DNA from 2 places in the Kribbella sp. NPDC054772 genome. Region 1 is predicted to be linked to the other one. Evidence: riboswitches for the same ligand, from Rfam matches in the RefSeq annotation. Region 1 holds a riboswitch; the other holds the start of a gene.

What was found. A riboswitch is a leader RNA that binds a small molecule or an ion and turns the genes downstream of it on or off. The one in region 1 is predicted to bind S-adenosylmethionine.
Region 2: another riboswitch for S-adenosylmethionine. It lies ahead of thrC (threonine synthase); the one in region 1 lies ahead of ACWGID_RS04065 (aminotransferase class V-fold PLP-dependent enzyme).

The regions. Positions count from the first base shown of each region.
Region 1 is NZ_JBSHBJ010000002.1:244,670-251,795, reverse strand. It holds gene ACWGID_RS04075 (alkaline phosphatase D family protein) at 1-954, shown strand, start outside; gene ACWGID_RS04070 (prolyl oligopeptidase family serine peptidase) at 1,076-3,133, shown strand; gene ACWGID_RS04065 (aminotransferase class V-fold PLP-dependent enzyme) at 3,144-4,508, opposite strand; SAM riboswitch class IV at 4,525-4,638, opposite strand; gene ACWGID_RS04060 (DinB family protein) at 4,735-5,250, shown strand; gene ACWGID_RS04055 (DUF6351 family protein) at 5,324-7,126, shown strand, end outside.
Region 2 is NZ_JBSHBJ010000013.1:7,572-14,697, reverse strand. It holds gene ACWGID_RS21120 (hypothetical protein) at 1-318, opposite strand, end outside; gene ACWGID_RS21115 (DNA-3-methyladenine glycosylase family protein) at 365-1,312, shown strand; SAM riboswitch class I at 1,501-1,642, shown strand; gene thrC (threonine synthase) at 1,656-2,921, shown strand; gene ACWGID_RS21105 (ubiquitin-like small modifier protein 1) at 2,918-3,193, shown strand; gene ACWGID_RS21100 (zinc-dependent alcohol dehydrogenase family protein) at 3,260-4,276, shown strand; gene ACWGID_RS21095 (flavodoxin family protein) at 4,266-4,715, opposite strand; gene ACWGID_RS21090 (hypothetical protein) at 4,783-6,006, opposite strand; gene ACWGID_RS21085 (dihydrodipicolinate synthase family protein) at 6,245-7,126, opposite strand, start outside.

The DNA.
Region 1 (7,126 bases):
AAAGTTGCCGACGGCACCATCTGGAAGAACGTGGTGACCGAGGAGGTCGCGAAGGTCGCCGAGACGCTGGCCGAGTACCGCGGGCGGTACAAGTACAACCTGCTCGACGACAACGTGCGCTCGCTGTACGCCGACGTACCGCTGATCGCGCAGTGGGACGACCACGAGACGCTGAACAACTGGTACCCGGGGGAGATCCTCACCGACGACCGGTACACCGAGAAGCGCGTCGACGTCCTCGCGGCGCGGGCCAAGCAGGCGTTCCTCGAGTACCTGCCGATGGAGCACGTCGCGGACCGGGACCGGATCTACCGCAAGGTCAGCTACGGGCCGCTGGTCGACGTGTTCTGCCTGGACATGCGGACGTACCGCGGTGCGAACCCGGTCCCGTCGACGGCCGGACCGGTCGCGATGCTCGGCGCCGAGCAGGCCGCCTGGCTGGTCCGTGAGGTCGCGGCGTCCAAGGCCACCTGGAAAGTGATCGCCAGCGACATGCCGATCGGCCTGCTGGTGCCGGACGGCGACCTGATCGAGGCGGTCGGGAACGGGCTGCCCGGTGCGCCCGGCGGTCGCGAGCACGAGATCGCCTGGGTGCTGAGCCAGTTCAAGAAGCGCAAGGTCCGCAACGCGATCTGGCTGACCGCGGACGTGCACTACGCCGCGGCCCACCACTACGACCCGGCGCGCGCGGCGTTCACCGACTTCGACCCGTTCTGGGAGATCGTGGCGGGCCCGATCAACGCCGGGACGTTCGGGCCGAACGGGCTGGACAGTACGTTCGGGCCGCAGGTCGTGTGGTCGAAGGCGGCCGACTTCCCGAACCAGTCGCCGGCCGGCGGCAACCAGTTCTTCGGTCACACAACGATCGACCCACGGACCGGCGTGTTCACCGTGTCGTTGCGGAACCTGTTCGGCAAGGTGCTCTGGTCGAAGGACATCAACCCCACCCGATAGAGCCTGGTTGAGAGGCCCGTCACTGATGGGTCCGTCGTACTCACCCGGCCCCGGCGCCTGCGCGGGATGCCGCCCACCGGGGCCGGTGAGTACGACGCGTTCTCCGGCTAGGTTTGGATTCATGACCTATCCGGAGAGCCGCCGCGACGACGTGGTCGAGACGATGCACGGACACCAGATCGCCGATCCTTACCGTTGGTTGGAAGACCCTGACGCGGACGACACCCAGGACTGGGTTCGCCGGCAGAACGCCTTCACCGAGGACGAGGTGTCGGGCTACGCGGAGCGCGCGTGGTTCCAGGACACGCTGTCCGCGATCCTGGCCAGGCCACGCGCCGGTGTGCCGGTGAAGAAGGCGGGTTGGTACTTCGCCGGGCGCAACGACGGCACGCAGGCGCAGGACGTGATCTACGTGGCCGAGTCGCTCGACGAACTGCTCAGCGGCGGCCGGGTGCTGATCGACCCGAACACGCTGTCCGCGGACGGCACCGACTCACTGGGCTCGTTCACCGTCAGCCCGGACGGCAAGTACTTCGCGTACGGCATCAACGAGAGCGGCAGCGACTGGACGACGTTCCGGCTGCTCGACATCGCCACCGGTACGCCGGTCGACGACGTGGTGTCCGAGGCCAAGTTCTCCGAGGCGACGTGGCTCCCGGACAGTTCGGCGTACCTGTATCTGCACTACCCGGTCAGTGGGCGGAACGAGGGGACCGAGACCACCTCGCTGGCTGCTGGGCGGCTGATGCTGCACAAGGTCGGTGCGCCGCAGTCCGAGGACGAGCTGGTGCTGAGCATCCCGGACAAGGAGCAGTACTTCTACACGCCTGAGGTGTCCGACGACGACCGGTACCTCGTCGTCCACATCACCGAGGGGACCGACCCGAGCACGCGGCTCTGGGTCTACCCGATCACCTCCGACGGGCTGGGCGAGCCGGTCAAGGTCGTGGACGAGTTCAAGGACGAGATCGCCTTCGTGCGGATGTCCGGGGACCACCTCGTCCTGCGGACCGACCGCGACGCGTCACGAGGCCGAGTGGTGCTGTCGACGCTGGCAGGCGAGTTCACCGACCTCATCCCGCAGGGCGAGGCGACGCTGCAGGCAGTCCGCGGTACGGCGAACGGCCTGGCCACGCTGACGCTTGTCGACGCGCAGTCGGTGCTGACGCTCTATGCGTTGGACGGATCCGGTGCGCGTGAGGTCGACGTACCTGGCGGGGGAGTGGTGGGGCTCAACGCGTCACCGGAGTACGACGAGCTGTTCGTCGGGCTGTCGACGACGACCGACCCCACGCTGTCGTACGTCGTGTCGACCGGGTCAGGCGACGTACGTGCACTGCCGGAGCTGGTCCGCGGCTCCGGTGGCTTCACGCCGCCGCAGGTCACCGTGACGCGCCGGATCGCTCCCGGACGCGACGTGCCGTACTTCCTGATCACCCGGTCCGACCTGGACTTCTCCGCACCGCGCCCGACCCTGATGTGGGGGTACGGCGGATTCCGCATCCCGATCCAGGCGGACTACCGTCCCGGCTGGCCGGCGTGGCTCGCCGCCGGCGGAGTACTGGTCATCGCCAACCTGCGTGGTGGTGGCGAGTACGGGACCGACTGGCACGATGCGGGGCGGCTCAAGAACAAGCAGAACGTGTTCGACGACTTCATCGCGGTCGCAGAGCACCTGCGCGACACCGGCGTGACCACTCCGGAGCAGCTGGCCATGCACGGCCGCAGCAACGGTGGACTGCTCGTCGGAGCGGTCATGACGCAGCGACCGGACCTCTTCGCGGTCGCACTGCCCGGTGTGGGCGTGCTGGACATGCTGCGGTTCCACAAGTTCACCGTGGGAGCGGCGTGGGCGTCCGACTACGGTCTGCCCGATGACCCCGAGCAGTTCGAGGACCTGTTGGCGTACTCGCCGCTGCATCGCGTCAGCGACGGGACGGCGTACCCGGCGACTCTGGTGGTCACTGGTGACCATGACGACCGCGTGGTGCCGTTGCACAGCCACAAGTTCATCGCGACCCTGCAGCATGCGCAGTCCGATCCGCGGCCTGTCTTGACTCGCGTCGAGGTCAACACCGGCCATGGCTTCGGAAAGCCCGCCGCGATGGTCGCTGCGGAGTGGGCGGACCTACTGGCGTTCGCTGCTCACCATGTAGGTCTCGTACCTCCCGAGCAGTAGGAGCGCTGCTTCACCAGATGCGCGGCGCGTGGAGGTCGCGGGGATCGTCGGCCGGCTGACAGCCGTGGGCGCTCTCCGCGTACTCCGTCCGCGGGCCAGTGGTGGCCAGCGTGCGTACGGCGTTGACGAGGCGGTCCACGTGCTCACGGGTCGTCCCGAGGCCGAGGCTGGCTCGGACCGCCGTACCGTGTTCGCTGCCGGTGGTGAGCAGGTGGCCGACCAGGAGGTGGGCGCAGAACTTGCCGTCGCGAACACCGATGCCGTACTCGGCGCTCAGCGCGGCGGACACCAGCGTCGAGGTCAGACCCTTGACGGTGAAGCAGACTGTGCCGACGCGGTCGGCGTCCGCACCGAAGATCGAGTACGTCGTGACGCCGTCGATCTGCGCGAGTCCGGTGCGCAGGCGGGCCAGCAGGCTGCGCTCGTGCTGCTCGATGGCGTCGCGGTGCTTGCTGATCGCGGCGCACGCGGAGGCGAGGGCGATCGCACCGATGACGTTGGGGGAGCCGCCCTCGTGCCGCGCCGGTCCGGTCGACCAGACCACGGTGTCGCTGGTGACCGCGTGGGTCGCGCCACCGCCGTACAGGTACGGGTCGGCGGCGTCGAGCCAGTCCGAGCGGCCGATCAGCGCGCCGGCGCCGTACGGGGCGTAGAGCTTGTGACCGGACAGGGCGACCCAGTCGACATCCAGTGTGGCGATGTCGACTGCGCGGTGCGGCGCGAGCTGGGCGGCGTCGAGGCAGACCCGGGCACCATGCGCCTTGGCGACGGCGGCGATCTCGGCAATCGGGAAGATCTCGCCGGTCACGTTGGACGCGCCGGTCACGACCACGAGGCGCGGGCCTTCAGGCGCCGCCCGCAGCGCGTCGGCGACGTTCGTCACGGCCTCGGTGGGGCTGCTCGGCGCGGCGAGCCGAATGGTCCGCTCGGCCGGCCAGGGGAGCAGCGCCGCGTGGTGCTCGGACTCGAACACGATCACGGTCGCGTCCGCCGGCACGGCGTGCGCCAGGAGGTTCAGCGCGTCGGTGGTCTGCCGGGTGAAGATCACCTGGTCGTCGGTCCGGGCACCGACGAAGGCGTGCACCTCGGCGCGTGCCCGCTCGTACCACTGGGTGGTGATCCGCGAGGCGTACCCGTTGCCGCGGTGCACCGACGCGTACGACGGCAGCGCGGCCTCGACGCTGTTCCGCACCGACTCCAGACACGGGGCGCTCGCACCGTGGTCGAAGTTCGCGTAGTCGGTGACCCGGCCGTCGGCGAGCGGGACCAGCAGGTCCGAGCCGACGGTGGCGGGGATGCTGCCGGTCGCGAGCCGGGCGACGGTCGGTCGGTTGGACGTCGTACTGGCCGGCTCGAGGATGGAGAGGATCGACATGCTGGTGCTCCCAGGAAGTCCGCGCTTGCCGAACGGGGTATCCGCACGGCCTGGTCTTCACCCGGGGCACCCCACCGCGGAGGAGGGTTGCCGGCCAGCGAGCCGGGGCTTGTCGCTGGCACTCATGACCTGCCGTGAACGGTAACGAACGGGATACGGGGTCCGCCAGTGCATATCTCATGTGATGAGATAGATGTACACAATGTGGGACAACGTGAGGATGGCAATGACCTGGAACGCACCTGCGGTCGAGCGGCCGGACGGCTCGCTGACTGCTCCCGAACGCGAGCTGCTGCAGGGTTATCTGGATTTCTATCGCACCACGCTGCTGTTCAAGTGCGCGGGGCTGACCGCCGAGCAGTTGGCGGCCCGCCCGTCGCCGCCGTCCAACCTCTCGCTGCTCGGCCTGATCCGGCACCTCACGAAGGTGGAGCGGATCTGGTTCCGCATCCACTTCGCCGACGCGCCCGCCGAGCCACTGTTCGCGCCCGAGCTCGGCAAGGACGCGGACTTCGAGCTGATCGATCCCGCTGACGCGCAGGCGGCGTACGAGGGTCTGATCGCGGAGTGGAAGCTGTCCGACGAGGCGGTCGCCGGTCGTTCCCTGGACGATCGCTTCACGTTCGGCGGCACCGAGTCGTCGCTGCGGATGATCTACATCCACCTGATCGGCGAGTACGGCCGGCACTGCGGCCATGCCGACCTGCTCCGCGAGCAACTGGATGGCACCACCGGCGCGTAAATGGTCCACGGCAGGTGGAAAACGGTTGCCGTTCACTCTTCCCGGCGCGGACTTACCGTGCTCAACTCGTCACATGAAGCGAACGACCGCCCTCGTGGCGCTTGCAACAGCGATGATTGCCGCTGTCCTGGCGTTGCCCGCCAGTGCGGCGTCCGGGGTGCGGATCGAGGTGCTGTCCGCACCCCGCCCCGACATGGTCAGCGACGGCAACGCGCTGGTCTCCGTCTCCGGCCGGCACCTGGAGGACCTGAAGGTCCGGCTGAACGGCCGTGACATCACTAGTACCTTCACCCGGACCGCGGACAAGCTGGTCGGCGTCGTCCAAGGCCTCGTCGACGGCCGCAACACGCTCACTGCGGCCGATGCGCGGCTCGAACTCACCAACCATCCGCGGACCGGCCCGATGCTCGCCGGCCCGCACGAGACGCCGTTCGTTTGCGGTACGGCGACCTTCATCACCCTCGCGAAGGTCCCGCTCGGCCCACCGACCGACGCGAACTGCTCGGTGCCGATCCGCGTCGACTACCTGTACCGCTCGACCGTGGACCGCTCACTGAAGGTGCTCCCGGCAACGAAACCGGCGGACCTCGCCACCACCACGACCTCGGACGGCCGGACCGTGCCGTACGTCGTCCGCGTCGAGACCGGCGTGATCAACCGGTCGATCTACGAGTACGCCGTACTCAACGATCCCGCCGCGGGTGAACCGAGCGCGCTGAAGGCGCCGACCGGCTGGAACGGCCGCCTGGTCTACACGTTCGGCGGCGGCTGCCCGGGTGGTTGGTACCAGCAGGGGAGCGGCACCGGCGGCGTCAACGACGACGTACTGCTCGGTCGTGGGTACGCCGTCGCGTCGTCGAGCCTGAACGTGTTCGGGGTGAACTGCAACGGCGTACTCGCGGCCGAGACGATGTCGATGACCCGTGAGCACATCCTCGAGAGCATCGGCGTACCGAAGCAGACCATCGGCTGGGGGTGCTCGGGCGGTTCGTACCAGGTGTTCCAGATCGCCGAGAACTATCCGGGCCTGCTCGACGGGATCATGGCGTCCTGCGTGTTCCCGGAGGTCGGCTTCGCGACGCTGCACACGATCACCGACGCGTTGCTGCTGGACCACTACTTCAAGTCCGCGACCGGCTGGACCGACGAACAGAAACGGGCCGCGTCCGGGTTCGGCATGGTCACCACGATCGCCAACCTGGCTGGCGCCGGCCGACGGATCGACCCGCGGGTCTACTGTCCCGCGCAGCTCCCGGTCGCGCAGCGCTACGACCCGGTCAGCAACCCGGACGGCGCGCGCTGCGACGTCTACGACCATCAGGTCAACATCTGGGGCAAGAACCCAGCAACCGGTGCGGCCCGGCGCCCGCTGGACAACGTCGGGATCCAGTACGGCCTCGACGCGCTGAACGCGGGCAAGATCACCGCGGCGCAGTTCCTGGACCTCAACCGCGCGATCGGCGGGTTCGACACCGACGCGAACTTCGTACCCGCCCGGACCGTCGCGGACCAGCGCGCGATCGACACGGCGTACCGGACCGGTCAGCTGATCAACGGTGGTGGGGGACTGGCCAGTACGCCGATCATCGACTACCGCCAGTACTGGGACCAGTTGCCGAACGGCGACATCCACCTGATCTTCCACTCGTTCTCGCTCCGCGAGCGGTTGCAGAAGGCGAACGGCGACTTCGGCAACCACGTGATGCTCGTCCAGGCCGGAGACGCGGCGGGCGGCTTCAGCACCAAGAACCCGGTGCTCACCAACGCACTGGACGCGCTCGACCGGTGGATGGACGCGACCGACGCGGACCAAGGGCCCGGCTCGCCGCATGAACGTCTGCTGCGCAACAAGCCGACGTCGCTCACGGACGCGTGC
Region 2 (7,126 bases), on a different contig from region 1:
GAACGAGATCACCACGCCGACGACGTACAGCGGGAGCATCGGGAGACCGAGCAGGCAGAAGTACTGCCAGGAGTGCCGTTCCTCGTGCCGGACGAGCGCCGGGTCGTCGAAGTACGAGCGGTCGTGCTTGCTCAGGATCACGTTCCCGATCGTGAACGCGCCCGCGACCGGGAAGCCGAGCCGGTACCCGTTCGCGAAGTACAGCCCTCGTGGCCCGCGGCTGAACGTCGCCCGCCCGAGCTTCCCGACGAAGGCGCCGGCGAGGGTGGACAGGTTGACGAAGTTGCCGATCAGCTTCACCCACTGCCAGCCACTCATGGCACTCAGTATGGGTTCTGTCGGTGGGGTGGGTAAGACTTGGCGGGTGAGTTCGGTGGTGCGGGTCTGGCGGCCTGGGCGCGTGGTGGATCCGCATTCGGTGATCGGCGGGTTGCGGAAGGGCCCTGGCGACCCGGCGTACGTGTTCGACGCGGGCCGGCGGACCGTGTGGCGGGCGACCCGGACACCCGAGGGACCGGTGCTGCTGCGACTCTCGCCGTACGACGGTGTTGTCGAGGCGGAGGCGTGGGGTCCGGGCGCGGAGTGGGCGCTCGACGGGGTGCCGGAGTTGCTCGGGGAGCTCGACAGTTGGGACGGGTTCGAGCCGCTGCCGGAGCATCAGGTGCTGGTGGATGCGGCGCGGCGGTTCCCGCACGTGCGCGTGCCGCGGTCGCGGGCGGTGTTCGAGGCGATGGCGGCCGCCGGGATCGAGCAGGTGGTGACCGGCAAGGAGGCGTTCCGGGCGTGGCGGCTGCTGCTGCGTGAGTACGGCGAGCCCGCGCCGGGGCCGGGTGGGCCGGAGGGACGGCCGATGATGGTGCCGCCGGCGCCGGAGGAGTGGCGGCTGATCCCGTCGTGGCAGTTCCTGCGGGCCGGGGTCGAGGGGCGGCGGTCGCGGGTGGTGCTGACGGCGGCCTCGCGAGCGCGGGCCTTGGAGCGGACGCTCGAGCTGACCGATTCGGCCGAGATCGAGCGGCGGTTGCGGTCGTTGCCCGGCGTGGGGGTGTGGACCGCGGCCGAGGTCCGGCAGCGGGCGCACGGTGACGCGGACGCGTTCTCGTTCGCGGACTACCACGTCTCCCGGAACGTGTCCTACGCGCTGATCGGCGAGGAGCTGGACGACGACGGCTGCGCCGAGCTCATCGAGCCGTACCGCGGGCACCGCTTCCGCGTCCAGCGCCTCCTCGAACTCACCGGCATCGGCCACCCCCGCTTCGGCCCCCGCAAATCCCTCCCCACCCACACCCCCGGCGCCACCCACCGCCTCCGCTGACCCCGCCGGCTCGAGGTGCGGATCTGCAGGCCATCACAATCGGCGGGCCGGGGGTGTGTTCACGCTCACGGGTGACGGGCGGGCGGGATTGTGATGGCCTGGGGATCCGGGCCGTGGGGCTGAGATCGTGCGTCTCGGATCGTGGGACCGGGCGACACAATTTGGACCCAATTGGGTAATCTCGGGGGAGCTCATCCAGAGGGACTGAGGGAAACGGCCCGTTGACGTCCCGGCAACCCTCCCCGTGGAGCCCCCGTCCGGGGCGTATCCGCGAGGGACCGGTGCCAAATCCGTCCCGCGCCGAGATCCGGCGTCCGGGGAAGATGAGGAGGGAACCTCACTCATGAGCCTGACCGCCGCCGGTACCCACACCATCCGTGAAGGTGCCTTTGGCAACGGTACGCACCTGAGCTGTCGCGCCTGTGGCGCGAAGTCGCCGCTCGGTCCGTTCTACGCCTGTATGGAGTGCTTCGGCCCGCTGGAAGTCGGATACGAGTACCCGACCATCACCCGCGAGCAGATCGAGGCCGGCCCGAAGAACATCTGGCGCTACCAGCCGCTGCTCCCCGTCCCCGTCGACGTGGCGAGCTACCCGAACACCGAGCCCGGCTACACCCGGCTCATCGACGCCAAGAACCTGGCCCGCGAACTGGGCCTGAAGAAGCTCTGGGTGAAGGACGACTCCGGCAACCCGACGCACTCGTTCAAGGACCGAGTGGTCGCGAGCGCGTTGAGCGCCACCCGCGAGCTGGGCATGAAGGTCTTCGCCTGCCCCTCCACCGGCAACCTGGCGAACGCGGTGGCCGCGGCCGCCGCCCGGGCCGGGATCCGTTCCGTCGTCTTCATCCCGAAGGACCTGGAGCGCCCGAAGATCATCACCACCGCCGTGTACGGCGGGACGCTGGTCGCCGTCGACGGCAACTACGACGACGTGAACAAGCTGGCCTCCGAGATCGCCGGTGAGGAGGAGGGCTGGGCGTTCGTGAACGTCAACGTCCGCCCGTACTACTCCGAGGGCTCGAAGACGCTGGCCTTCGAGATCGCCGAGCAGCTCGGCTGGCGGATCCCGCAGCAGGTCGTGATCCCGGTCGCCTCCGGTTCACAGCTGACCAAGATCGACAAGGGTTTCACCGAGCTCGGCAAGCTCGGGCTGGTCGACGCCACCGACTACAAGATCTACGGCGCTCAGGCCACCGGCTGCTCGCCGGTCGCGCAGGCGTTCCGGGACGGCCACGACGTGGTCAAGCCGGTGAAGCCGGACACGATCGCGAAGTCGCTGGCGATCGGCAACCCGGCCGACGGGCCGTACGTGCTGGACGTGGCCCGCCGGACCGGTGGCGCGATCGAGGACGTCAGCGACGAAGAGGTCGTCGAGGGCATCCAGTTGCTGGCCCGCACCGAGGGCGTCTTCGCCGAGACCGCGGGCGGCGTGACGGTCGCGACGCTGAAGAAGCTGATCGCCACCGGCCAGCTCGACCCCGAGGCCGAGACCGTGATCATCAACTCCGGCGACGGGCTGAAGACGCTCGACGCCGTGGCCGACCGGGTCGGCCCCAAGGTGACCATCCCCGCGTCGTACGACGCCTTCGTGAAGGCAGGACTGCAGTGAGTGTGAGCGTTCGGGTCCCGACCATCCTGCGGCCCTACACCCAGGGCGTGTCCGAGGTGTCCGCCGAGGGCGCGACGCTGACCGAGGTGCTCGACTCGCTGGACGCGTCGTACCCCGGGATCAAGGGGCGCGTGCTGGACGACTCGGGCGAGCTGCGCCGGTTCGTGAACGTGTACGTCGACGACGACGACGTCCGCTTCGCCGAGGGTCTGCAGACCGCGATCAAGGACGGCGGCCAGGTCTCGATCATCCCCGCGGTCGCCGGCGGCTGATCTTCCGCGCGGTTCTGGGCGTGGACCGCCCGGAACCGCCGCGCGCCGGCTGATTAAGCTGCGGGGATGCGCGCTGTCGTCATCGAGGAGTACGGCGTCCTGCCCGAGGTCCGTGAGGTTCCGGAGCCCGAGGTCGCCGCAGGTTCGGTGGTTCTGAAGGTTGAGGCCACCGGGTTGTGCCGCAGTGACTGGCACGGGTGGATGGGGCATGACTCCGACATCGTCCTCCCGCACGTCCCCGGGCACGAGCTCGCCGGCACCATTGCCGCGGTCGGTCCCGGGGTCTCCGGGTGGGAGGTCGGCGACCGCGTCACCACGCCGTTCATCTGCGCGTGCGGCGAGTGCGAGCAGTGCCGCGCCGGCGACCAGCAGGTCTGCCCCAACCAGCTGCAGCCCGGCTTCAACTACTGGGGTTCCTTCGCCGAGTACGTCGCGGTGCCGTACGCCGAGGTCAACCTGGTGCGACTGCCCGACGACATGGACTTCGGTACCGCGGCGGGCCTTGGGTGCCGCTTCGCCACGTCGTTCCGCGCCGTCCACCAGGTCGGTCAGGTGGCGCCTGGTGAACGCGTCGCCGTCTTCGGCTGCGGTGGCGTGGGTCTGTCCGCCGTGATGATCGCCGCCGCGCTGGGTGCCGAAGTCGTGGCGATCGACACCAACGCGCAGGCGCTGCAGATGGCTCGCGAGTACGGCGCCGCTCGCACGCTGCTGGCATCGGCCGACACCGTCGGCCAGCTCAAAGCTCTGGGCGGAGCGCACGTCACCATCGACGCGCTCGGCTCCGGCGACATCGTCCAGCAGGCCCTGCAGTCGTTGCGCCCTCGCGGCCGCCATGTCCAGGTCGGCCTCCTCCCGTCCGCCGTCACGCTGGACGTCGGGCGGCTCATCGGTCAGGAGCTCTCCTGGCTGGGCAGCCACGGCATGCCGGCCCACGCGTACCCCGAGATGCTGGATCTGGTTGCCACCGGCAACCTGAATCCCACCCAACTCGTCACCCGCAGCATCACCCTGGACGAAACTCCGGCCGCCCTCGCCGCCCTCACGAACGGCACCCCGGCCGGCGTCACCGTCATCATCCCGTAACGAGCCGCTCCGCGAACGCCCGCGCCGCGGTCAGATCCGCGGCGTTCGGCCGACGTTTGTTGAGCCCACCAACGAGTTTGAGCGGCGCCCACGTGTCGTACGCGCGGCACGTGAACGTCGCGTCGACGGCGTACCCCTTGGTGTCGAGGAGCTGGACCAGGGGGCGGGTGAAGCGCAGTACTTCGGGGAATCCGCTGGTGGCGAAGACGAACGCGCGCCCTGTGGCGGCCGGGAGGGTCTTGACGAAGTCGATCAGGTCCGGGTGCAGCTTCTGGTAGAAGACGCCCGATCCGAACCCGACGAGATCGGCCGCGGCCAGCTCCGCCGGGTCGACCTGTTCAGGCGAGACGACCTTCGCATCCAGTGCGTCGGCCATGCTGTCGGCGACCCGCCGGGTATTGCCGTGCGACACGGAGACACACACGATGACAACCTGCATCCTCGGGATCCTTTCGTTCGCTGATACAGCGAAGATCCCGCAGCGGTGCGAAACGTGACGACTGCGACTACAGGCGGATCAGGTAGACGGTCGGCGGGCGGCCGGTGCGGCCGTGTTGTTGGGTGCCGGTGGGGGCGGCGAGGCCGGCTCGTTCCAGGCGTTTCAGCACGCGGCGCGCGGTGCGGAGCTGTACGGCGAGATGGTCGGCGACGTCCTGCGTGGTGAGACCGTCGGGGAGTGCGGCGGTGAGTTCGCGCATCCGCGCGAGGGTCTGCGTATTGAGGCCGACCCGGCGGGCCAGCAGCGGCAGGCTCTCGGTGCCGCGGGCGGTGGACGGCTGGTCGCCGGAGGGCTCGATGACGATCTCGACGTCGTCGGACATCGACACGACCCCGGCAACCGACCCGATCGAGGCGGCCCGGCCGACGGCACGCCGGGCCAGCGCCTCGGCCTCTGCCGCGGTACGGCCGACGCCGAACCCGACGTACGCCGTGCTGTGCCGCGCCGCGAGGTTGTCGAGCAGCGGCATCCGGGCGAACTGCTCCGTGGCCTGCTCCAGCAGTCCGCGGGTGGTGACGACGAGGTGGCGGCCGTCGGGGAGCGCGGCGAGGCTGCCGCCGAGCGTGATCAGGTCGGCGGCGAGCGCGTCGTCCGGTTCTTGGAGATCGATGACGCCGAGCGCGACCTGCGCGTCGCCGACGTGCTGGCCGGTCGTCGTCAGGATCAACGCCTGGAGCGTGGAGCGGATCGAGTACCGCGACGGCGCCAGCCGGACCGACGGCATCTCGTTCTCGATCAGGTGGAAGGCCGATCCGAGGCAGCTGATCGCGACCTTGGTGTCGTGTTTCTCGCGGGCGTCGCGGTGGAAGTCGACGATGTCGTCCGACGTCAGGCCGGGCCGGTACGGCAGCACGTGGATCTGGTCCGTCGGCAGCTTCGCCTCGATCAGGGTCTCGAGGACTTCGGAACGCCGCAGCGTGTCGATCGAGAACCGGGTGACGTTGTGCCCGAGCCGGAGCAGCTCGACCAGCGCGCGGAGCAGCGTCGCCCCGTCGTACGAGACGTACATCGCCGGCCGGTCGATCACGCCGGCCGCGGTGGCGATCGTGTACGGGACGACGCCGGTGAACAGGAACGCGTCGACTTCCCGGTGCGCCTGCTCGACGAGCCCGACCGCTTCGTTCTCGTGCCGGTACGGGAGCGGGACGAGCGTGGTCCCGCTCGGGGCGCCGACCGCGGTGACGCGCTGCACCAGGTCCTCGGGACCGACCACACCGACCGCGAGCGCCATCAGCCCACCGCGCTTCGGAGATGTCCCCCAGCAGCCGAACAGATCCTCACGTGGTCCTCCGACAACTTCTGGTCTGGCCCTCAACTCGCAGAATAGCGCAGGGCTCGTCGAGATCTTGACGTTCCGGTCACGCTCTCCTAGTTTCGGTCAAGACCACAATTGCCGCCAGCCCCGAGGCGGTTCGCGACGGCGCTGGTGTGGTGGAGCGTGGAGGGAGCGCGCCACCGCACAGCCCGTGCTACCCAGGGTGCGCCGCCAGCTCTTCGAGACAGGCGACCACCAGATCCCGCTCGCCCGGCGGCAGCTGCGGGCCGAAGGGGTCGTACGCGGCCGCGGCCGGCACCAGCCCTTCCCACTCGGCCGCCCAGAGCATCCGTTGCACGTAGCCCTCGATCGGCGCGTAGAACGTGGCCGCGGCGAACCGGTCCAGCCGATCGGAGGCGGTCAAGAATCCCGAGTGGTCGCCGGCCGTCCAAGTCCGCAGTACGGCGGCCGACAGCTCCACCTGTGCCGACGCGATGCCGACGAGGGCGGTGTCCGCGCCCCACATGAACGACGGCCCGTACATCCGGTCCTCGCCGGTGATCAGCAGCTTCCCGCTGCCTCGCCCGGCCCAGATCGCGTCCTGACATCCGATCGCCCGGTCCAGCGTCGCCGTCTTCACGCCGAGCATGGCCGGCAGCGCGAGCAACTCCCGGATCAACGACGGTGAGTACGGATAGCCGCCCGCCTCGCCGTGCAGGTAGAACCCGACCAGCGGCAGCCCGCTCTCGGCCGCGACGCGCTCGTGCAACGCCACCGCCTGCGCGTCCCCGTCCGGCAGCTCACCAAGCGCCGCCAGCGGGTAGACCATGACGGCGTCGGCGCCACCCGCTGCAGCCGCCCGCGCCATCTCCACCGTCGCGTCCGCCGCCTCCTGCAGCGTGTGCGCCGACACGGACTTCGGGACGCCGACACCCGCGACTATCGGCAGGTCGGTGGCCTGCCGCCACGTCTCGAGCACCTTCGAACGGTCGCCCGCGGACAAGTACAGCCCGCGTCCGGTGTGGGCCCAGACCGCGACTCCGCCGATCGACTGCTTCGCCAACGTCACGGCGTACGCGGACAGCGCGTCCCACTC